2 regions of the Weizmannia sp. FSL W8-0401 genome follow, and region 2 is predicted to be linked to the other one. Evidence: riboswitches for the same ligand, from Rfam matches in the RefSeq annotation. Region 2 holds a riboswitch; the other holds the start of a gene.
What was found. A riboswitch is a leader RNA that binds a small molecule or an ion and turns the genes downstream of it on or off. The one in region 2 is predicted to bind lysine.
Positions count from the first base shown of each region.

Region 1: another riboswitch for lysine. It lies ahead of NSU00_RS01935 (amino acid permease); the one in region 2 lies ahead of NSU00_RS10005 (aspartate kinase).

Region 1 covers NZ_JBBPAG010000001.1:393,044-405,541, reverse strand. Annotated here, with positions in the region: gene NSU00_RS01975 (LutC/YkgG family protein) at 1-690, shown strand, start outside; gene NSU00_RS01970 (amino acid permease) at 756-2,165, opposite strand; gene NSU00_RS01965 (hypothetical protein) at 2,668-4,056, shown strand; gene NSU00_RS01960 (ABC transporter substrate-binding protein) at 5,794-6,867, opposite strand; gene NSU00_RS01955 (ABC transporter permease) at 6,864-7,673, opposite strand; gene NSU00_RS01950 (ABC transporter permease) at 7,677-8,468, opposite strand; gene NSU00_RS01945 (ABC transporter ATP-binding protein) at 8,465-9,565, opposite strand; gene NSU00_RS01940 (helix-turn-helix domain-containing protein) at 9,596-10,138, opposite strand; lysine riboswitch at 10,616-10,810, shown strand; gene NSU00_RS01935 (amino acid permease) at 10,910-12,400, shown strand.
Region 2 covers NZ_JBBPAG010000001.1:2,041,452-2,053,949, forward strand. Annotated here, with positions in the region: gene NSU00_RS10000 (YslB family protein) at 332-790, shown strand; gene NSU00_RS10005 (aspartate kinase) at 830-2,059, opposite strand; lysine riboswitch at 2,196-2,373, opposite strand; gene uvrC (excinuclease ABC subunit UvrC) at 2,476-4,248, opposite strand; gene trxA (thioredoxin) at 4,354-4,668, opposite strand; gene NSU00_RS10020 (electron transfer flavoprotein subunit alpha/FixB family protein) at 4,854-5,834, opposite strand; gene NSU00_RS10025 (electron transfer flavoprotein subunit beta/FixA family protein) at 5,865-6,638, opposite strand; gene NSU00_RS10030 (enoyl-CoA hydratase) at 6,700-7,473, opposite strand; gene NSU00_RS10035 (TetR/AcrR family transcriptional regulator) at 7,508-8,101, opposite strand; gene NSU00_RS10040 (AMP-binding protein) at 8,244-9,941, opposite strand; gene NSU00_RS10045 (endonuclease MutS2) at 10,179-12,498, opposite strand, start outside.

The DNA of each region.
Region 1 (12,498 bases), 1.6 Mb from region 2:
TTTTTAAAAAATATTGCCGGCAGGCTCGGCCGCAAGCCGGTTGTATCCGGTGTTGCCCGCCCGGATTACAAGCACAAGCCGCAATATGATGTACTGCCAAATGCAAGCCAGGAGGAACTGCTGGAAGTATTGCGCCAGCAGTCGCTCAGTGTCCATGTTGATTTTTTTGAAACGGATGCAAAAACTTTGCCCGGAAAATTAAACGAAGTCGTGGAACTGTACGGCGGCGGACCTGTCTCGCTTTGGAATGACAGGCGGTTTGGGGAATTCGGTTTAACCCCGCTGATTGAGGAAGGCTGGCCGAAATTGGGAATTGAAACCCATGTCTGGGATCCCGAAATCGGCGAAAAAAATATCGCGCTGTGCGAGAAAGCGAATGTCGGGATTACGTTCAGTGATATCACACTGGCGGAATCCGGCACGGTGGTTTTATTCAGCAGCAAAGAACGCGGCCGGTCGGTCAGCCTGCTGCCGAAAACCTATATCGCGATTGTGCCGAAAAGCACGATTGTCCCGCGTATGACGCAGGCCGCCTTAAAGATCCGCGAAAAAATCAAAAACGGGGAAACCGTCCCGTCGTGCATCAATTTTATTACAGGCCCAAGCAACTCCGCTGACATTGAAATGAATTTGATCGTCGGCGTCCATGGGCCAGTTAAAGCAGCTTATATTGTCGTAAACGATCAATAACAAAACGTAAAAAAATTCAAAAAATAGATGGCCTGCTGAAACAGGCCATCTATTTTTTTTGGATTTTATGCTGTTTTTTTCGCTCCCTGCTGCAGCTCACTGTGGCGGATACTGTATCCGAAGTAAATGACCATGCCGATTGCGAACCAGACAGCGAAACGGATCAAAGTTGCCGGCTGCAGGCTTGCGATCAGGATGGTGCAACAAATCGCGCCAAGGGCTGGCAGGACTGGCACAAGTGGCGCTTTAAACGGGCGTTCCAGATCCGGGCGTTTATATCGGAGCACGATGACTGCCACGCATACAATCACAAATGCAGCAAGCGTCCCAATATTGGTCATCTCAGCCACGATATTGATCGGCAGGAACCCGGCTGTGACCGCGGTTACGATCGCGACCAGAACGGTTGAAGTCGCCGGGGTTTTTCTCCTTTCACTGACTTTTGAAAAAATTTTAGGCAAAAGTCCATCACGCGACATGGCAAACAATACACGCGTCTGCCCGTATGCCATGACAACCAATACGGAAGTAATCCCGCAAATGGCCCCGACGGAAACCAGTGCCGCACCCCAGTGAATGCCGATTTGCTGCAATGCATAAGCAACTGGAGCAGAAGCAGCTTCCGGCCTGCCGAAAATGCTGAATTTGACAACGCCTGTCAAAATGGCGGAAACGATGATATACAACACGGTACAAATTAACAAGGAGAACAAAATTCCACGTGGCACGTCTTTTTGCGGGCGGCGCGTTTCTTCCGCAGCTGTCGACACAGCATCAAAACCGATGTAAGCAAAGAAAATAACCGCTGCGCCCGAAAGCACGCCTTTAAACCCGAACGGCATGAACGGATGCCAGTTGACCGGTTTTACATGCCCGACAGCAAGCACGACAAACAACAGGACAACGGCCACTTTAATGGCTACGATGATGCCGTTCAGGCGGGATGTCTGCTGGACCCCTGAATACAACAGCCAGGCAACCAAAGTGATGATGAGAATGGCCGGCAGGTTGACAATGCCGCCGTCCATCGGTGCAAGCGTCAGCGCTTTTGGCAGATGGACCCCGAGATTTCCGAGCAGGTTCACGGCGTATCCGGACCAGCCGATCGCAACGGTCGCAACCGCCAGGCCGTATTCCAAAATTAAATCCCAACCGATAATCCATGCCCAAAATTCACCCAGCGCCGCATACCCGTAAGTATAAGCACTTCCGGCAACCGGCACCATTGATGCAAATTCTGCATAACACAAGGCAGCAAATCCGCATGCGAGGCCCGACAGGATAAAGGAAATGACGAGTGCAGGGCCGGAATAGTTTGCTGCTGCCACACCTGTCAGCACGAAAATGCCTGTGCCGATAATGGCGCCGATCCCAAGCAAAGTGAGATCGAGTGCACCAAGCGCTTTTTTCAGCCCTTGCTTGCCCTGGGTCTCTTCTACAAGGTTTGCGATTGCTTTTGTCTGAAAGATGCTCATCTCTCATCCTCCCCAAAATTTTTGTATAATTGCATATCTCTATTATACTTTTCATTGAAAATTTATCAATATAGAAATATAACAAATTAATAAAAAATTTTGATTGTAAGAAATTGTAACCCTTATCACTCTTTTTCAGCCTGACCGGATATATCCGTATTGGTTTGCCGGCAGCAAAAACTGTTGTATTTGCATCGTAATAGAACATGGCAGCGTAAAAACTTTGCATATGAAATAAAAGAACGTCCGCGAAGCTTTTTCGTGAAGGCCCCTGATACGTTTACCCGGGGCCGGGTAAGCATATCAATTCGCAATTTAACCCTGCGGCGGGCTTTTGCCACGGATCTTTTGCCTGCCAACGGTGGTTCAGCGCCAAAAACGGGCCTAAAATCTTTCTTGGAACAACCCGCAATCCTTCAAAATCGTGAGCCTGCTACGGAATATCCGATGGTCGCAATCCCGCTCTCGTATGGTATAATCAAACTATCAAGGAGGGGATTTTATGGCAGCCCAATTGACCATTACAGACCGCAAACACGTGATTCACGCGGATATAGAAAGGATGGCCGTTTTTTTGCAGGGCAAATTTGTCGAGGCAACCGGTGATGATGGCCGCCTGTGGTATGTGATTTTTTACAAGGACCATTATTTGAACGCGGTACCCGCCGCCAAAATGAAACGGCAGTCCGCAGTGGCGCAGGCTTTCCGTGACTGCATTGTGCTGGAGCCTCCCCATCCGCTGATTGATTTGCTTTTCCAGCCGGGTTGCTCTTTTAAAACCGTTCATTTTGCCCAGCTTACCGGCAAAATGGAGAAACTGTTCCCGCCACTTGAAGCCGCCTGGATTGCCACGTTTTTCGAATCGTTTGTCCCGAAACGGAAGCTCTTTGAATATATCCAGTCCATCTTTTACGAATACCGCCGCAACGGCCAGCTATTGCAGTGCGCGCGCATCCTCCGCATCTTAAAAGATTTTGCGCCGAAGCAAAGCTGGGTCAAGCAAATGTCCCGCGATTTAAATCTGATTAAGTACGACAAACTCTTTCAATCCTATTCACCCGAACTGATCCGGAAAGACCCCCTTTATGCCGAAAAACTTTTATATGAGAAAATGCCGGATACCGATGCTTTTGCAAAACTTTGCAGCCTGCTGCGGGCGCAAAACCGGTGGGCGGACGAAATCGCGTTAAGCCTTGAACAGATGGAGGCGGCGCCATCCGATGCCGGTTACAAAGCCCTTCTTGAGCGGCTGGAGGCGCTTTTTGAACAGGCGGAAAAAATGGCCATTTTGGAAAATCTTTATGCCCGCATCCGGCAGTTTGAACCGCTGCAGCAGGATTTACTGAAGTTTTATATTGAGACAAAACAACTGGAAAAAATGATCCCGATGATGCTTGAGGAACAGATTCAGCTTAGTGCGAAACAGGCGGAAAAAGTGGAAAATATGCTTGAATCATGGAGCCCGGATGGCCATACAGATGTGGAAACGCTGAACCGGCTTGCCCCACTTTTTTCCGGGCACCCGGCACAGGCAGAGAAATTTGCGGCAAAGTGCATTTCATATTTGTTACAGCACCGGGACACTTCCTATATAATGGAATGGCTGCTTCCGTTCAAGAAAGCAGCGGGGCATTTGCCGGCCATCCGCAAAGTGGAGCAAATGCACCAAATGGCGGACGATCCCGACAAGCAATCGCTGCTCGGAGAATTGTATTTTGAATTTGGGCAATACGACAAGGCGCTTGACTGTTTCAGCTGGGAAATGGAGTTGCGGGAAAACGACCCAACCCCGGTCAAATGGTTGTCAAAAATTTATCACGAACTCGGCATGCAGGCGGAATCGAATGCATACCGGAATTTGTATATTGATATGGAAAAACGAAGAGCGTAAGGCGAAAGTGGGGCCAGACCCTGCTTTTTTTATGGCCAAGAACGCGGGTCGCCCAAATGGCTGCGATGAAGGATATTTCCGGGGGTGAGCGGGGTCCCTTTTGTCTTTCATAACCACGATGAAGGACATTTCTATTGGCGGGCGGGTCCCTTTTGTCCTTCATGCCCGCTATGAAGGACATTTCCGCGGGCTACCGTCTCTTTTTTGTCTTTCATTCAATTGATGAAAGACATTTGGACACTCGAACGATCCCCTTTTGTCTTTCATAACTTTGATGAAGGACATTTCTGCCGTCGGGCGGGGCCCTTTTGTCCTTCATGCCCGCGATGAAGGACATTTCCGAGGGCTGACGTCTCTCTTTTGTCTTTCATTCAATTGATGAAAGACATTTGGACCCTCGATCGCTTCTCTTTTGTCTTTCATAATCTCGATGAAGGACATTTCTATTGGCGGGCGGGTCCCTTTTGTCTTTCATGCCCGCTTTGAAAGACATTTCTGGGGGCGGGCAGGGAACACTTTTGTCTTCATACCTGTGATGATCATGTTCGGGATGCTCCTTTTGGTTTTTTGGAGAGCTCCAAAAGGACATTTTGGGGGCTAACCGGGTTCCTTTTGTCCTTTTGAACTCTCCAAAAAGACATTTCGAACACTACCCAAGCCACTTTTGTCCTTTTGAACCCTCCAAAAAGACATTTTGAACACCAACCAGGCCACTTTTGTCTTTTTGAAACCTCCAAAAGGACATTTCGATCGCTACCCGGGGTCCTTTTGTCTTTTTGAAGCCTCCAAAAGGACATTTCGATCACTGACCAAGCTGCTTTTGTCCCTTTGAGCCCTCCAAAAGGACATTTCGATCACTGACCGGGGTCCTTTTGTCTTTTTGAAGCCTTCAAAAGGACATTTCGATCACCAACCAGGCCACTTTTGTCTTTTTGAAGCCTCCAAAAGGACATTTCGATCGCTGCCCAGGCCGCTTTTGTCCTTTTGAAACCTCCAAAAGGACATTTTGACCACTACCCAAGCTGCTTTTGTCCTTTTGAGCCCTCCAAAAGGACATTTCGAACACTGCCCGGGTTCCTTTTGTCCCTTTGAGCCCTCCAAAAGGACATTTCGAACACCAACCAGGCCACTTTTGTCTTTTTGAAGCCTCCAAAAGGACATTTCGATCGCTGCCCAGGCCGCTTTTGTCCTTTTGAAACCTCCAAAAGGACATTTTGACCACTACCCAAGCTGCTTTTGTCCTTTTGAGCCCTCCAAAAGGACATTTCGAACACTGCCCGGGTTCCTTTTGTCCCTTTGAGCCCTCCAAAAGGACATTTCGAACACCAACCAGGCCACTTTTGTCTTTTTGAAACCTCCAAAAGGACATTTCGATCGCTGCCCAGGCCGCTTTTGGCCTTTTGAAACCTCCAAAAGGACATTTTGACCACTACCCAAGCTGCTTTTGTCCTTTTGAGCCCTCCAAAAGGACATTTCGAACACCAACCAGGCCACTTTTGTCTTTTTGAAACCTCCAAAAAGACATTCCGAATACCAACCAAGCCGCTTTTGTCCCTTTGAGCTCTTCAAAAGGACATTTCGAACACTACCCAAGCCGCTTTTGGCCTTTTGAAACCTCCAAAAAATATCTCAATCACCACCCGAGTGATGTCCGTGCCCGCTGGAAAAGACATTCAGCCGGTTATTTTCGCCCGTGATCAACTTGAAAGCCGCCCCGCGGATTCGGGACGGCTTTCGTTATTTGGTATGCATTTTAAATTCCAAAAACAGCTCATTATAGCGGGCGAGTTTTTTCTTGCCAAGATTTTTATATACTTCGAGTTTCTTTGTAAGTGCAGCGTCCGGATAAAAACGGCGGTCGCCGGAAATCGATTTTGGCAAAAGCTGCAAAGCCGCTTGGTTCGGCGTTGAATAACCGACGTACTCGGCGTTTTGCGCGGCATTTTTCGGATCGAGCATAAAATTGATAAACTTCAGGGCGCCATCTACGTTTTTCGCTGTTTTCGGGATAACCATGTTGTCGAACCAGAGATTGGAGCCTTCGCTCGGCACAACATAGTTCAGCTTTTTATTCTCCGACATGATTTCAGCCGCATCTCCCGACCAGACAACCCCGAGCGAAGCTTCTCCATTGGCCAGCAGCATCTTGATTTCATCACCGACGATCGCTTTCACATTCGGCATCAGCCGGTCAAGTTTTGCTTTTGCCTGCTGCAAATGTTTTTCATTCGTGTCATTCAACGAGTAATGCAGGCTGTTGAGCCCCATCCCCATCACTTCGCGGGCGCCGTCCACAAGCAGAATCTGATTTTTCAAATCGGGATCCCACAGGTCATCCCAGCTTGTAATTTTTTTGCCGCCGAGCATGCTTGAATTGTATACAATCCCGACCGTCCCCCAGAAATAAGGCACCGAGTATTTATTTCCCGGGTCAAACGGCAAATCCATAAAGCGCGGGTCGATATATTTCAAGTTCGGCAACTTCGAATGATCAAGCGGAATCAGCAAGTTCTCCTTTTTCATCTTTTCGATCATATATTCGGACGGAACCGCAACATCAAACGTTGTGCCGCCCTGGGAGATTTTCGTCATCATGGCTTCGTTCGAATCGAAAGTCTGGTAAATGACTTTGATGCCGGTCTGCTTTTCAAATTTCTTAATCAAGGCGGGGTCGATATAATCCCCCCAGTTGTAAATCGTAAGCGTATTGCCGCCTGCGTAGCCTTCCGTTTGGTTCATGCGCCCGGCGAGAAACTGCAGGGCAAGGGCAACCACGAGTATCGCAATGAAAACACGCAACAACTGTTTCATCTTTTAACCCCCATTCCGTTCGTGCGGGCCTGGCGCTGGTTAATAAGGTAGTACCCGATCACAAGGATAATGGAGAAGAAAAAGAGCAGCGTTGACAGCGCGTTAATCGTGAGTGAAATCCCCTGGCGCGCCCGTGAATAAATTTCAACGGAAAGCGTGGAATAGCCGTTCCCGGTGACAAAAAAGGTGACGGCGAAATCATCGAGCGAATACGTGAGCGCCATGAAAAAACCGGCAAAAATACCGGGCGTAATATACGGGAGAATCACTTTTGACAACACATCCCACTGGCTCGCCCCGAGGTCGCGCGCCGCATCCATCAAAGTCGGGCTCATTTCCTGCAGTTTCGGCAGCACCATCAACACAACAATCGGAATGCAAAAAGCGATGTGCGAAACGAGAACAGACGTAAAGCCGAGCTTGATTCCTGCAATCGTAAATAAAATCAGAAACGAAGCGCCGATAATGACGTCCGGGCTTACGATCAGCACATTATTGAGCGAAAGCAGCGCATTTTTCGTTCTTCTTCTTTTCACAAACCGGATCGCGAGCGCCCCCATCACACCGATCACCGTTGAAATCGCGGATGCGAGAAGCGCAATCACAAGCGTGTTGATGACAATGATCACAAGGCGCGTGTCCTGGAACACTTCCTTGTACCATTCCCATGTAAAACCGGTAAATTCATGCATGTTCCCTGCTTTGTTGAACGAATAATACATTAAATAAAAGATCGGCGCGTAAAGGACGATAAATACAAATATCAGATACAAGTTTGACCATTTCCATCTTTTTCTCAACTTCATCCCTCACTTCCGGTTGCTGGTCACAATCATAATGACGACCATGGCAATGATTAAAAAGACGGCGATCGTGGACCCCATCCCCCAATCCTGTGTGACAAGGAAATGCTCTTCAATTGCCGTACCGAGCGTAATGACACGGTTTCCCGCAATCAGGCGCGTAATCATAAAGAGTGACAGAGACGGAATAAAGACCGCCTGGCACCCCGATTTGACGCCGTCCAGCGTGAGCGGAAACACAACGCGGCGGAACGTGGTCCATTTCGAGGCGCCAAGATCGCGTGCCGCATCCATAAAGACCGGGTTCAGTTCTTCAAGCGCGTTATAAATCGGCAAAATCATAAACGGGATAAAAATATAAGTGGACACAAACAAAAAGCTGAAGTCTGTAAATAAAATCTGCTTTTGCCCAATGCCAATCCATTCAAGAAACGAGTTGGCCGGGCCGAATGTGCCGAAAATCCCGAGAAACGCATACGCTTTTAACAACAAATTGATCCATGTCGGCAAAATGATTAATAAGAGCCAGAGCTGCTTATGCCGCGATTTTGTCAAAAGATAGGCGGTCGGATACGAAATTAAAAGCGTAAACGCCGTAATCAAAAATGCATACCAAAAAGAGCTCAGCGCCATTTTCAAATAAACGGGCGTAAAAAATTTTTCATAGTTGACAAGCGACAAATGCCCTTCAATATCAAAAAAAGAATAATAGAGAATGAGCAAAATCGGTGAGACTACAAAAAGAAGGATCCACAGCAAATACGGAACGAGATAAAAAGCGCGTGCATTCACTTTCATGGCCGGACCTCATCGTACGCTTCCAAGCGCCGGTCGAATTCCTCTTCCGTTTCGCCGAATCTCATCACGTGGATCGCTTCCGGTTCAAAATAAAGGCCGATCGTATCCCCGACTTTTGCTTTTTTTGTCGAGTGGACAAGCCATTCATTTCCCTCTTCATCGTAGCAGCAAATTTCATAATGGACGCCGCGGAACAGCTGGGTATCCACCCGCACTTTCAAATTTCCTTTTTCCGGCGTCGTGATCTCCAGGTCTTCCGGGCGGATGACAATTTCAACCGGCTCGTTCGGGTTAAGGCCGCGGTCTACGCATTCAAACGCACGGCCGTTAAATTCCACAAGATAATCGCGGATCATTTTCCCCGGAAGGATATTGGACTCACCGATAAAGTCCGCCACAAAGCGGTTGATCGGTTCATCATAAATATCGGTCGGCGTCCCGCTCTGCTGAATTTTCCCGTTATTGATGACAAAAATTTCATCGCTCATCGCAAGCGCTTCTTCCTGGTCGTGCGTGACAAAAATAAACGTAATGCCAAGGCGGCGCTGCAGTTCGCGCAGTTCATACTGCATCTCTGTCCTCAGCTTCAAATCCAAAGCGGAAAGCGGTTCGTCCAGCAAAATCACTTCCGGTTCATTGACAATCGCGCGCGCAATCGCGACCCGTTGCCGCTGCCCGCCTGACATTTCGCTGATTTCCCGGTTTTCATAGCCTTCCAGGTTCACAAACTTCAAGGCTTCTTTTACTTTTTGGTCAATCACAGCCGCCTTCATTTTTTTAATGCGCAGCCCGAACGCGACGTTTTCATACACATTTAAATGCGGAAACAGCGCATAATCCTGGAAAACGGTATTGACCTGGCGCCGGTTGGCCGGAACGTCATTCACGATTTTTCCGTTGATGTAAATATTTCCTTTTGTCGGCGCAATAAATCCTGCAATCAGGCGCAAAATGGTTGTTTTCCCGCAACCCGACGGCCCGAGCAGGGTGTAGAATTTTCCGCGTTCAATTTCAAAACTGACGTCATCCAAAATAGCAGGATCATCGTCGTATTGTTTCGTGACATGGTCAAAACGAATGATGATATCGCTGTTCATTGCTGTCCTCCTCTTCTTTCCGCATGCAGCCTACAGATACGATTCCGTGGCAACGAGCACAAGCCTGGACCGGCCTTCCGCGTCATTCAGTATCTGATGCTCATCGGATGCATGATAATAAATGGCTTCTCCGGCTTTCGCACGGTACAGGCGTTTGCCAAGCCGCACCGCAATCCGGCCTTCTAATACATAGGCAAAGGTTTCCGATAAAGAAGGTTCAAAGGTTTTAAACTCCCCTTTTTCCTCAAGCGTGAGCAGGATCGGTTCCATTTCCTTTTCATTCGACTCCGGGACGAGCCACTGGATTTTATACCCGCGCTCTTCATCGAGATAATCGGTCTGGTCTTCTTCCCCGTATACCACTTTTTGTTCACGCTCTTCTTCATCAAAAAATTCTTTTGGCGTGCAGCCAAGCACTTCCAATATATTAAAAAACGTGTCAATCGAGGGGGAGCTTAAATCCCGCTCAAGCTGGGAAATGTAGCCTTTGCTTAAATCCGTGCGCTCTCCAAGTTCCTCCTGGGTGAGTCCTTTTTTCAACCTTAAGTTTTTAATCTTTTTCCCAATTTCCATCATAAGCCCTTCCCATTTGTTTAGCATTTGTAAACTCAAAGGCAAGGAAGTTCTGTTTTATTAAACTTTAAGTTTACTTTCATTTGTATTATATAAAAAAGCAGGCAGATGTAAAGGCCTTTTTGAAAAAAAACACGAATCAGGCTGTCATCCTGCCTGTTTGTACACGCGGAAAAACGGTAGACCCTCCTTTTCAGCCAACGAACCATCCCAATCAGGCGTTTGCAGTTTTCGCACGGAGAGGCAGATGTTTGCCAATAAGCCTGTATATAAAATGGACAAAATATTGCCGCGCTGTTGCCCGCTGCAAAAAGTCAATCATGCAAATTAGTGCCGGGCTTGATGTAAAAACTTAAGCCCATTTTATATCCCATATATTTTTGCCACCCCGTTCTGCTTCCTTTTCTATTGATTTTCCCTAAAAAAATAACTATAATAATATGTAAATCAAATGGAATAAAAAATCCTCATCAAATCCGGTGAGGTAGAGGTCGCAGCTTTTATGAGTAAATCGGACGAGACACGGGTAAAGTTTAAGACTCCGGTTGAAAGGAAAAGCTGCCGAAACGTGGTGCCGGATCCCGCGGTGCCATGTTGGGGCTGTTTCCGAACAGGAACAGAACTGTCACATATGCGATTTCCCCCCCGCATATGTGTTGAGCTATCTTCGGAAGGTTGATGGAGGGTATACGCTTTGATGCCGCGTCTCCACGACTGCGGCATTTTTGTTTATTCCCTGCTCCTTCCTATATAAAAAGGAGTGAATCAAGGATGGATGACTTCTATCATGGGCAAAGCACTGCAGCCGGAGCGGTTCCCGTTGCAAAAAAGGGTGAATTGACGAAGCTGAAGCGGAAATTAAAATCCCGCCACCTGACCATGATTTCCCTCGGTGGATCAATCGGAACCGGGCTTTTTCTGGCAAGCGGCGGGGCAATCCACAGCGCGGGGCCTGGCGGTGCGCTTCTCGCTTATGCATTAATCGGCGTCATGGTGTACTTTTTAATGACAAGCCTTGCAGAAATGGCCGCCTACATGCCGGTTGCAGGCACCTTCAGCACGTACGCAACAAAATTTGTTGATCCGGCACTTGGATTTGCGCTTGGCTGGAACTATTGGTACAACTGGGCGATCACGATCGCAGCCGAATTATCAGCAGCAACCATTATCATGAAATTCTGGTTCCCGCACATGCCTTCGATCGTGTGGAGTGCGGCTTGCCTTCTCATCATGTTCTTATTAAATTATTTATCTGTAAAAGGGTTCGGGGAAGCTGAATACTGGTTTGCAATCATTAAAGTCGTAACCGTCATTGCCTTTATCATTGTCGGCGCACTGATGATTTTCGGGATTATGGGCGGAAAAACAATCGGCTTTTCTAACTTTACGATTGCAGACGGCCCAGTCCACGGCGGATTCCTGGCCGTGCTCGGGGTTTTTATGGCAGCCGGGTTTTCATTCCAGGGAACAGAACTGCTCGGGGTTGCGGCCGGTGAAAGCGAAGATCCGGAAAAGACCATTCCGCGTGCTGTGAAATCTGTATTTTGGAGAATCTTGCTTTTCTATATTCTGGCGATTTTTGTCATCGGCCTGTTGATTCCGTTCACGGATTCGAGATTAACCGCCGATGACATTACGATGAGCCCGTTCACAATTGTATTTCAGCGTGCCGGCATTGCTTTTGCGGCTTCTGTCATGAATGCGATTATTTTAACGGCTGTTCTTTCTGCCGGCAACTCGGGCATGTACGCGTCAACGCGGATGCTCTGGGAACTTGCGCGCGACGGCAAAGCGCCGAAATTCCTCGGGAAACTGAATAAACGCGGGGTGCCGGTGAATGCACTGATTGTCACTGCGCTTGTCGGAACGGCTGCTTTCCTTGCATCTTTCTTCGGCGACGGGGCAGTGTACAACTGGCTCCTGAACGCATCCGGCTTATCCGGCTTTATCGCCTGGCTCGGCATTGCCATCAGCCATTACCGATTCCGCCGTGCATATGTAGCACAAGGCAAAGCTTTGAGCGACCTGCCTTACCGTTCAAAATGGTTCCCATTCGGCCCGCTATTTGCGTTTGCCGTTTGTACGGTCGTCATTCTCGGGCAAAACTACCAGGCATTTTTGGGAGACCATATTAAGTGGGGAAGCGTATTTGTCTCGTATATCGGCCTCCCCATCTTTATTGCCGTATGGCTCATTTATAAATGTGTGAAAAAGACAAAAGTCGTTTCTTTACAGGAATGCGATTTTAACCGGGAATCCTAAAGGAAAAACCTGCGGTGGCTGCCGCAGGTTTTTCCTTTCATCTGAAACTTACTTTTAACATAAATTATATGAAATTTACCTTTATTTTAATTTATGAA
Region 2 (12,498 bases):
TATTGTACTCCCGACAAATGGGCGCGTCAAGGAAACGCATTCATGAATTTGCGATGAAAATGCCGTTTATTTGTCATATTTGTCAGTCTTTCTTCCATTTTTTTAAAATTTTTTCAGTATAGCTCTTTTGCCATATGCTTTTGCATAAAAAAGGAATTTTTATCCAAGGCTTGTCTTTTTTCATCGGATTTTACCGCAACCGGTACCACTTCCCCGTATAACGCGGAAACCGGCGGAAAAAGTTCCCTTTATTTTTGTGTATACTTAAAAAATGCTTTTAAGTCCGGTTTTATTTTGTATATAATATAGCATATAGAAAGAGGGGAATTGCGTGAAATCTTCTGGCGGAAATGAACAAACCGTTGCGGAACAGCTGATGGTGCCCGCATTCGGATATGAGCTGTTGCGCAATATATTAATTCCGGATATACTCGGCAAGGAAACGCCGGATATTCTGTACTGGGCGGGAAAACATTTGGCAAGAAAATTCCAGTTGCTTACCTATGAAGAAATGGTTTCTTTTTTCAAAGAGGCAGGCTGGGGAACGTTGTCAATCAAAAAAGAAGAGAAATATCATATTGAATTTGAGTTATCCGGGCCGATGATTGAACGGCAGCTGGATATGGGCGCAGGCGCAGAACCGACATTCAAGCTTGAAGCCGGGTTTTTGGCCGAGCAGTACCAGATGCAGAAAAAACTGATCACGGAAGCTGTGGAAGAAGTTGCGAAAAAGGCAAAAAAAATCCGGATCACCGTGCAGTGGGATGCGAAAGACCCGGCCGAGGAATAAATATGAAAAAGCAGGGGGCTCCCCTGCTTTTTCATATTTTCATATATTTTGTTCCACTGCATCCAGTTCAAATGCTTCATGCAGGCACCGGGCGGCCCGGACCATCTCTTTTGCATCGACAACGGTGGATACTTTGATCTCGGACGTGCTGATCATTTTAATCGCAATGCCGTGGTCGGCCAGAACCTGGAACATTTTTGCCGCAACGCCTGGGTTGGAAACCATGCCCGAGCCGATGATGGACACTTTTGCGAGGCCGGTTTCCGTTTCAAAATGGTCGATGCTGAGGGCTTCTTTCCCGGCTTCCAAAAGATCGGCCGTTTCTTTTAGATCTTTATCTTTTATCGAAAATGATAAATATGTTTTATGGTCCGCCGTCCGGTTCTGGATGATGATATCGACATCAATATGGTGTTCCGCCAGTGTCGTGAATATATCCGGCAAATTCCGGAAGCCGTTTTCCAGCCCGAAAATGGTTACCCTTGTAATGCCGTCTTCAAATGCAACGCCGCGGACAATTAAATTTTTTTCCACCGAAACTTCCTCCTCTATTAACGTGCCTTCCTCCCTTTCAAGGCTCGAACAAACGATCAGCGGCACAGCCGCATTTTTGGCAAACTCCACCGCCCTTGCATGCAGGACGCCCGCCCCGAGGCTCGCCAGTTCAAGCATCTCATCGTAGGATACAGCCTTAAGCTTCCGGGCAGTCGGAATATAGCGCGGGTCGGACGTAAACACGCCGGTTACATCCGTGTAGATCAGGCAGCGGTCGGCATGAAGCGCTGCTGCAAGCGCCACCGCCGTTGTATCCGAGCCGCCCCTGCCGAGCGTCGCAATTTCGCCTTCCGGGGTAATGCCCTGAAACCCGGCGACAACGACAATTTGCCCGGCTGCCAGACGGGATTTGATTTTTTCAGTCCGGATTTCCGTGATCCGGGCGTTTCCGTGCACGGGTTCCGTTATAATGCCGGCCTGCCAACCGGTATAAGAAACGGCATCGTAGCCGCGATCGATCAGCGCCATGGCGACAAGCGAAATCGTCACCTGTTCGCCGGTTGAAAGCAGCATATCCATTTCGCGTTTTGCAGGATACGCCGAAAGTTCATTTGCAAGCCCGACAAGCTGGTCCGTTGTTTTGCCCATCGCGGAGACAACGACGACAACATCATGGCCTTTTTCCTTTTCTTCAATAATCCGGTCGACCGTATTCCGGATCCTTTCCACATTTCCAACCGAAGTTCCCCCGAATTTCTGAACAATGATTCCCAATAACTCCGCCACCTTCTGCAGTTTATAAGTAAGATGAGGCTGTCAGATTGAAAGCAAAGCAACTTGGCGCCCATTTAAAAAAAGCAATGAGAACGGATATCTCATCGCTTTTGCATACGCGGGTACGCAGTTATTCCTGTGAGATAGCGCTCCAAGACATTCCATCCTGACAGTTCCGGACTTCTTCAGTACAGAACCAGCAAAAACGGCATTGAGGCCATTTCCACTTCGGCAAAACTTCCTTTCAGGAACGATCCCGGAAGCCCAATCTTCTCCCGTTCCTTACTCTTAAGTTTTGCGCCTCTATCATGTAACGGCTTTGCCGGACGCCGGGATATCCGCTCCCGAAAGTCTGAAACAAAGCCTGCCATATGAAATTATCATGATTATACCATATACGGAAAAACCCTGCTAGGTTATTCTTGTAATTTTTTGATTAATGTTTCGGATACCGGGCGCGGGATGCCCGCTTCCACAAATTCTTCCAACTTCGCTTGCTTCATTTTCTTTAAGGAACCAAAGTGGCGGAGCAGTTGTTTTTTCCGTTTCGGCCCGATGCCCGGAATATCGTCAAGCGCCGATTGAAATGCGGATTTTCCGCGCAATTCCCTGTGGAACGTAATCGCAAACCGGTGCACTTCATCCTGGATGCGCTGGAGCAGGTAAAATTCCTGGCTGTTCCGCCCGAGCGGCACGACTTCCAGCGGGTTGCCGAACAAAAGCTGCGATGTATTGTGCTTCTCATCCTTTGCCAGGCCGCCGAGCGGAATCTCAAGCCCGAGCTCATTTTCGAGCACATCCCTTGCCGCGTCAATTTGCCCTTTTCCACCGTCAATGATGATGAGGTCCGGAAGCGGCAAGTTTTCCCTCAGGGCACGGATGTAACGGCGGCGGATCACTTCGCGCATCGATTCATAATCATCCGGCCCTTCCACCGTTTTGATTTTATATTTGCGGTATTCTTTTTTTGCCGGCTTGCCGTCCACAAACACGACCATCGCCGAAACCGGGTTTGTCCCCTGGATATTCGAATTATCGAACGCTTCAATCCGGTGCGGCGTATAGATGCCGAGCTTTTCGCCTAGATTTTCAACGGCTTTGATCGTCCGTTCCTCGTCCCGTTCAATCAACGCAAATTTTTCTTTCAAAGCAATCTTTGCGTTTTTCTCGGCCATTAACACAAGTTCCCGTTTCTGGCCTTTTTTTGGCTGGAGCACTTTGATTTCCAGCAGTTGTTCTGCCAGTTCCCGGTCTGCTTTTTCCGTAATCAGCACTTCTTTCGGCTTAATATGCTCCGGTTTGGCGTAAAACTGCCCCAAATAGCTCAAAAATTCCTCTTCCGGCTCATCGTAAGACGGAAAAAGCGAGACATCCCGTTCAATCAGCTTTCCTTGGCGCATGAAAAACACCTGGACACACATCCAGCCTTTATCCACTGCGTAGCCGAAAATGTCGCGGTCCGTAAAATCGGTCATGGTAATTTTCTGTTTTTCCATCGTCATTTCAATATTGGCGATCTGGTCGCGGTATTCTTTTGCCCGCTCAAATTCAAGTTTTTCAGCAGCCTCATGCATTTTTTCTTCCAGTTCTTTTTTGATTTCCGTGTAGCCCCCGTTCAAAAAGCGGGTAATTTGGTCGGTGATCTCTTTGTATGTTTCTTCTTTCACCTCATTGACACACGGCGCAAGGCACTGGCCCAAATGGTAATAAAGGCAGACGCGGTCCGGCATATTGGTGCATTTCCGCAAAGGATACAACCGGTCCAGCAGCTTTTTTGTTTCATTGGCCGCCTGCACGTTCGGATACGGGCCAAAATATTTTCCCTTATCTTTCTTCACTTTCCGGGTGGTGATCAGACGCGGGTGGCGTTCATGGGTCAGCTTAATATACGGGTATGTTTTATCATCTTTTAACATGATGTTGTATTTCGGGTCATGCTTTTTGATTAAGTTGATTTCAAGAATAAGGGCTTCAATATTGGAAGAAGTGACAATATACTCAAAGTCTTCGATCTCGCTGACAAGCCGCTGCGTTTTTGCGTCATGCGAACCGGAAAAGTAAGAGCGGACACGGTTTTTTAAAATTTTGGCCTTCCCGACATAAATGATGGTCCCCTGTCTGTCTTTCATTAAGTAGCAGCCGGGCTGGGCGGGCAGGAGGGCAAGTTTATTGCGGATCGTTTCGTTCAATTTTTCTTCACCTCAAAATCCTGCGTTCTGTAAAAAACCCGGACCACAGCCGGTCCGGATTTTAAAATGCATTTGCTCACGGCTTGAAGCCGCGCGTTTATTGTATTATAAATGTTTGTTCACTAATTCTTGCAAAGCTTCTTTCGGCTGGTAACCGATCACTTTGTCGACCGGTTTGCCGTCTTTCATGAGAACAAGGGTCGGAATGCTCATGATGCCGAATTTGCTGGCCGTTTCCTGGTTCTCGTCAACGTCCACTTTGACAATTTTCACCTTGTCGCCCATTTCAGCATCGATTTCTTCAAGTACCGGTGCAATCATTTTGCACGGGCCGCACCATGTTGCCCAAAAATCCGTTAATACCAAACCTTGGCTGACTTCCTGATCGAAAGTCGCGTCGGTAGCATGTGTAATTGCCATATTGAAAGACCCCTCCTAAATCAAACTATTACTGCTTGGGATTAGTATATCATCCTTTATCATATGTTGCGAACAATTTGTCCGGTCCGGGTAAGCAGTAATGATTTTATTATTTTATACCCTTTTTCCGCGAATATCCAACAGAAAACAGGCCCGGAACGATTTTTTTCGTCCGGGCCCGGGATTTACGCCGATGTGACTTTCAGTTTTTTGATTTCTTCCGTGAGAAGCGGGACCACTTCGAACAGGTCGCCGACGATGCCGTAGTCCGCTACGTTGAAGATGTTTGCTTCCGGATCTTTGTTAATGGCCACAATGACTTTTGAGTTGGACATGCCGGCCAAATGCTGGATGGCGCCGGAAATGCCGCATGCGATATACAAATCCGGTGTCACCACTTTGCCCGTCTGCCCGATTTGCAGGGAATAATCGCAGTATCCGGCGTCACATGCGCCGCGCGAAGCCCCAACCGCGCCGCCGAGCACATCGGCAAGCTCTTTCAGCGGTTTGAAGCCGTCCGCACTTTTCACGCCGCGGCCGCCTGAAACGATGACTTTCGCTTCCGAAAGGTCAACCCCTTCACTTACTTTCCGGACTACTTCTTTGATGACCGTGCGCAAATCTTTAATTTCCGCCTGGACGGTTTCGATATCCCCTGTCCGCGATTCATCTTTTTCAAGCGGGCTGATGTTGTTCGGCCGGATGGTCGCAAAGATGATCCCGTCTGTTACGATCTTTTTCTCAAACGCTTTGCCGGAGTAAATCGGGCGGGTAAAGACGACATGTTCTCCGGCTGATTCCACTGCGGTCGCATCCGAAATCAGGCCGGCATCCAATTTAGCCGCTACTTTTGGGGCCAGGTCTTTACCAAGCGCCGTATGGCCGATTAAGATGCTGTCCGGCTTTTCAGATTCGACAACCGCAAGCAATGCTTGGGAAAAACCGTCTGAAGAATAGCTTTTCAGCTTCTCGTCTTCCACCACGGCAACACGGTCAGCACCGTATTGAATCATGTCTTTCCCCAAATCTTTCACAGCGTCCCCGATCAAAACGCCGACTACTTCCCCGCCTTCCGCTACCGTTTTTCCGGCAGCAATGGTTTCATATGATACATTGCGGAGCGACCCGTCACGGACTTCGCCCACTACTAATACTTTTCGACTCATGCTGATCCCCTCCATTTCCGGTTTCTTCGCTTAAATCACTTTTGCTTCGGCATGCAATAATTGGACAAGTTCTTTTACCTGGTCGGCGATTTCGCCTTCAAGCACTTTTCCTGCTTCTTTTTTCGGCGGCAGGTAAACCTCGATGGTTTTGGTTTTCGGCTCCACGTCTTCTTCTTCAAGGTCAAGATCATCCAGTTCCAGTTCTTCAAGCGGTTTTTTCTTCGCTTTCATGATCCCCGGTAGCGAAGGATAACGCGGCTCATTTAAGCCCTGCTGCGCTGTGACGAGCAGCGGAAGGTCCGTTTCAATGATTTCGGAATCCCCTTCGACATCTCTTGTGACCGTCGCTTTGCCGCCGTCAATTTCCAGATTGGTAATTGTCGTTACATACGGGATGCCGAGCAACTCCGCCACCCGCGGGCCGACCTGTCCGGAAGCGTTGTCAATGGCGACATTCCCGCCGATAATGAGGTCTGGTTCCTGCTCTTTCAAATAAGCGGCAAGCACTTTTGACGTTGTGACCTGGTCGCTTGCTTCCACATCGTCTTCAATATTAATGAGGACTGCTTTATCCACACCCATCGCAAGCGCCGTCCGCAATTGCTTTTCGGCATCTTCATTGCCGACTGTGACCACTGTGACTTCGCCGCCCTGGGCATCCCGCACCTGGATGGCCTCTTCAACGGCGTATTCATCGTACGGGTTGATGATATATTCCGCCCCGTCATCCTGGATGCGGCCGTTTGCAATTGCAATCTTTTCTTCTGTGTCAAAGGTCCGTTTTAATAATACGAAGATATTCATGCCGTTCCCTCCCTGAATCGTTAAAAAATAAAATCATTTAAGCGCATACAAAATAAAAATGTTATGCCCCTGTAAAACGCGGTTCCCTTTTTTCAATAAAAGCTTTGATACCTTCCTCTGCATCTTTTGAGCCGAACAGCTCAAGAAAACGTGCGGATTCCTGCTCCAAGCCTTTTTCGTAATCATTTGTTTTTGCATAATTGACGAGTTCAATAGAGGCTTTCAGGGCCAGCGGGCTTTTCTTTGCAATTTTTTCAGCCAGCGCCTTTGCTTTCGAGAGCAGTTCCTCTTCCTTATAAGCATGGTTTGCAAGCCCCTGCTGCACGGCCTCCGTTCCGGTCAGCGGTTCGCTTGTCCACAGCATTTCAAACGCTTTGCCGCGCCCGATATACTTTGGCAGCCGCTGCGTTCCGGCAAAACCCGGCACAAGCCCGAGGCTCAGTTCCGGAAGGCCGAGCTTCGCATTTTCTGTGACAAGCCGGATATGGCATGCCATCGCAAGTTCGAGCCCGCCGCCAAGTGCCGCGCCGTGGATTGCGGCGATGACCGGTTTCGGGAACGCTTCCACTTTTTCGAACAATTCCTGGCCGGAAACCGCTATCGCATCGGAGCCGCCGGATTCCCTTAATTGGACAAATTCTTTAATATCCGCTCCCGCCGAGAAAAATCTTCCTTTCCCGTAAAGGAGCACGACCCGGGTTTCAGGATCGTTTTCAAGCTGTCCAAACGCTTGCGCAAGTTCTTTTAAAAGGGCCTGCGCAAGCGCGTTGGCGGGCGGCCTGTTCATTTCAATGCAGGCAACCGCATTTTCCCGTTTGATCGTAATAAATTCCATCCCGTCTCCAACCCCCTTGTGAAAGCTGCGGCAATTAAACCGCCGTTTTTTTGCCGCAGCCGTTAATGATCAATTGATGGACGGGAGCAGCCAGTGAAACGAGGTCGTATTTTTCTTTATTCATCACCCATGTCGTCACCGTTTCATCGACTGTCCCGAAAATCATCTGCCGGACGAGCCGGACGTCAAGCCCGGAATCGAATTCGCCTTTTTCCATGCCTTCGCGGATGATTTGGTCAAAGAGCGTCAAATATTCTTTCAGCACGCTGTTGATTTTAAGCCGCAGGTCTAAATTTGTCTGCCGCAGTTCCAGCTGGGTCACGACCGCCAAATGGTGGTCGGCGGCAAGGACTTTGAAGTGGTTTTCGATCATCTTGAGCAACTTTTCGGAAGGGGAAAGGTCCCCTGCAATATATTCGGAAACCTTTTCGATAAACAGCTGCATTTTTTCTTCAAACAAAGAAATCAGGATATCTTCTTTGTTTTTAAAATACAAATAAATTGTGCCGTCCGCTACGCCCGCCTGTTTTGCAATTTTTGAAACCTGTGCCTGATGATAGCCGTGTTGTGCGATAACCACCACTGCTGCATCAATAATTTGTTTGTACTTTGGCCTGTTTTTCCTCACGGGCTATCACCTTTCAATCTCATGATCTGTCAATTTGGCCGGCCGGTTTGATGGCGGCCGGAAAATGAATGACCATTCATTCATATTTTCATATTATACAGGAATGCAGCATTTGTCAAGTCCTGTTTATAAAAAATTTTCCTTAACCGATCTTCTCTCCTTCATTTTCCATCTTTTCTTTTTCTTCTGCAACCAATGAGCGCCGCAAAATTTTCCCGACGGCCGTTTTCGGCAGTTCATCCCGGAATTCGTAAATGCGCGGGACTTTATAGGCCGCCAGATATTGGCGCGCAAACCGGTCCAGTTCTTCTTCCGTTACTGCCATATTCTCTTTCAGCACAATATAGGCTTTGACGGTTTCCCCGCGGTACGGGTGCGGCACGCCGGCCACCACGGCTTCCTGGACGGCAGGGTGCTCATACAGCACTTCTTCTACTTCGCGCGGATAAATATTATAGCCGCCTGCAATGATGATGTCTTTTTTCCGGTCGACAATATAAAAATAACCTTCTTCGTCCATATAAGCCAGGTCCCCCGTAAACAGCCACCCGTCTTTCAGCACTTCCTGCGTTTCTTCCGGGCGGTTCCAGTAGCCTTTCATCACTTGCGGCCCTTTTACCGCCAGCTCGCCGACTTCACCGGGCGGCAACGGCCTGCCGTCTTCGAGCGACCGGATTTCGCAGTCCGTATCCGGCCATGGCACGCCGATGCTACCTTTGACGCGTTTTCCCCATACAAAATTGGCATGGGTGACGGGAGACGATTCACTGAGGCCATACCCTTCCACAAGCTTGCCGCCGGTTGCCTCTTCAAATTTCTGCTGGACTTCTACCGGCAGCGGGGCAGAACCGCTGATGCATGCTTCAATCGATGACAAATCATATTCCTTGATTTTCGGGTGGTTTAAAAGCCCGATATAAATGGTTGGCGCACCCGGAAACAGGGTCGGCCGCTGTTTTTCGATCGTCTTCAGCAGCGACTCCGCATCAAAGCGCGGAATTAAAATCATTTTAAAGCCCTGCATGACAGAAAGAATCAGCACGGTCGTCATGCCATACACGTGGAAAAACGGAAGCATGCCGAGCACCACTTCTTCTCCTTTTTTGGTCCTGTACATCCAGGCATCGCACATCGTCGCGTTTGCAATCAAATTCAGATGCGTCAGCATAACCCCTTTTGGCACGCCGGTTGTGCCGCCGGTGTACTGGAGAATCGCAAGGTCCTCTTCGATATCGAACGGCGTGTCAAGCGGTTCCGGAATTTCTTCCTTCATGATGTTCTTTAGCAAGTGATGGTGCCCGCCGTGCTGAACCCGTACTGTGACGCCCGTTTGCTTTTTCTGCATAAACGGGTAGATGACGTTTTTGGGAAAAGGCAAATAATCGCTGATAGCGGTTACAATAATATGTTCGAGATCGGTTTTCTCAAACACTTTTGCCACTGCCGGATACAGGAAATCAACCGTCAGGATGGCCTTCGCGCCGGAGTCTTTCAGCTGGTATTCCAGTTCCCTTTCCGTATACAGCGGATTCGCCATGACGGCTATCCCGCCCGTGTAAAGGATGCCGTAAAACCCGATGACGGCCTGCGGGGAATTCGGGAGCAGCACGGCAACCCTGTCGCCTTTTTCCACTCCGAGTTTTTTTAAATACCCGGCAAATTTGAGCGCAGCTTCGTACACTTCACGGTATGTCATTTCTTTCCCCATAAAATGGAGCGCTTTTTTGTCAGGATACTGCTCAGCTGCTTCGGTTAAAAATGCACAAACCGGTTTTCGCGGATACGTAAGAGAACCGGGTATTTCCGGCGGATATTGGGACAGCCATGGCCTGTCTGTCATTTGCATCAACTCCATTTTTGCATTTTTTATTGACTTATTTTATTATAACGAAAATTGAAACCGCTGACAATTGTTTGCAGCCGAAACAGGAGAAGGATACGCTCCTTCTCCTTGTTACGGGTTAATCTGCAACAAACAAATAAATGACGCCAAGCAATGCAAAAACAGCACAGCAAACAAGCAAAACCTTTGCCAGCTTTTCGAGAAACAAAAGGCCCTCCCCCTTGCCCTTGAAGATTACTTGAATTCTACAATCGTGACGCCGCTGCCGCCTTCGCCCGGTTCCCCAAGGCGGATGCGTTTTACGGCGCGGTGATGTTTCAAAAATTCCTGTACCCCGTTCCGGAGCGCCCCTGTTCCTTTCCCGTGGATGATCGAAACGCGCGGATACCCGGCTAAAAGCGCATCATCAATATATTTTTCAACTTTTAAGAGCGCATCTTCATAACGCTCCCCGCGCAAGTCGAGTTCCAGGCTGACATGGGAATCGCGCCCCCTGACCGTTGCCAGGTGCTTCTCCGGCTGTTTTTGTTGCGGCGGCCGGATATATTCCATGTCGGATTCTTTTACTTTCATTTTCAAAATGCCCATTTGCACGAGCCACTCGCCGCCTGCCGTTTGTTCAAGCAGCGTGCCTTTCTGGTTGAAACTGAGCACTTTGACTTCGTCGCCCGGCTGGTAGACATGCTGTTTCTTTGCCTTTGCCGCCGGTTTGCGGTCCAGTTTCGGCGCCAGTTCCTCCAACTGTTTTCTTGCATCAATCAGTTCATGTTCTTTCACATTGGCTTTGGATTCAAGCTGCATTTTCCGCAAATCACGGATAATCTCTTCCGCTTTTTCCTTTGCCTCTTCCACCACTTTTGCTGCTTTTTTCTCCGCTTTTCCATACAGCTCATCGCGGCGGGCATAAAACTGTCTCATTTGTTTTTGCAAATCATGGTGCAGCCTCTCGGCATCCTTCAACAGTTTCTGCGCTTCCTGCCGTTCTTTTTCCGCCTCGCGCCTCGCCGATTCGAGCGCGGCAATCATATTTTCGACCTCGTTCGTGTCCGCGCCGATTAATGATTGGGCGTGTGCAATGACGGACGGGGAGAGCCCGAGGCGCCTTGAGATTTCAAACGCATTGCTCCGGCCGGGAACGCCGATTAAAAGCCGGTATGTCGGGCTTAATGTTTCCACATCAAACTCGACGCTTGCATTGACGACACCTTCGCGGTTGTAGGCGTATGCCTTCAGTTCCGGGTAGTGGGTGGTGGCGACAACGCGGGCCCCCCTTTTGTACACTTCGTCCAAAATTGAAATCGCAAGGGCAGCCCCTTCCTGCGGGTCGGTGCCGGCGCCGAGCTCATCAAACAGGACGAGCGACTGATCGTCGACCCGTTTCAGGATTTCAACGATATTTGTCATATGGGAGGAGAAGGTGCTAAGGCTTTGCTCAATCGACTGTTCATCACCGATATCGGCAAATACTTCTTTAAAAACAGCCATTTCCGAACCGTCCAAGGCGGGAATTTGCAGCCCGGCCTGCGCCATGAGCGTGCACAGCCCGATTGTCTTCAGCGTAATCGTTTTTCCGCCTGTATTCGGGCCGGTTATTACAATTGTCGTATAATCCTGCCCGAGCGTAATATCATTCGGCACCACTTTATCAGCCGGAAGCAGCGGATGGCGCGCTTTGAACATACGGATGGCGCCGTGGTTGTTGATCACCGGTTTCGAACCTTTAATGGACCGGCCGTATAAAGCTTTGGCAAACATAAAGTCAAAATCGGCGAGAATTTCGACGATAGTGTTAAGCTCCCCGCCGGCTGCTGCCACTGCGGCGGACAATTCGCTTAAAATCCTTTCAATCTCCTGCTGTTCTTTTAAATGCCATTCACGCAGCTGGTTATTCAAGTCCACGACCGATTGCGGCTCAATGAACAAAGTCTGCCCGGAAGAAGACTGGTCATGGACGATTCCCCCGTAATTTGCCCGGTATTCCTGTTTTACCGGGATACAATAGCGATCATTCCGGATCGTAATAATCGCATCCGACAGCATTTTCGCCGCATTTTTGCCGCGAATATAGCCTTCCAGTTTTTCACGGATGCGCCGTTCCGTGCCGCGCAGCCCGTGGCGGATTTGGCGCAGCGTTTCGCTTGCAGTGTCCAGTATTTCCCCGTTTTCATCCACCGCATTCCGGATGTCATGTTCAAGCGGAGTAAGGACCGCAATTCTGTCCGCCATACTTGTTAAGGTTAAGATCGGCAGTGCTGTTTCTTCTTCCGCGATTCCTTCAATAAACCGTTTCATCGTCCGGCTGACATGGATGGTGCTCGCAATCTGCACCAGTTCCTGCGGGTTCAGCCTGCCGCCGATCGCCGCTCTTTTCAGGTGGCGGCGGATGTCATAAATGCCTGAAAGCGGCACATGCCCTTTTAAACGCAGTACTTGTGCCGCTTCATCCGTCTCTTCCTGCATCCGGACCACTTCTTCGTAGGAAGAGGAGGGGAAAAGGGCTTCAATTTTTTCGGCCCCAAGCGGTGAAGAAGCGTGCGCAAGCAGCAGATTTTTA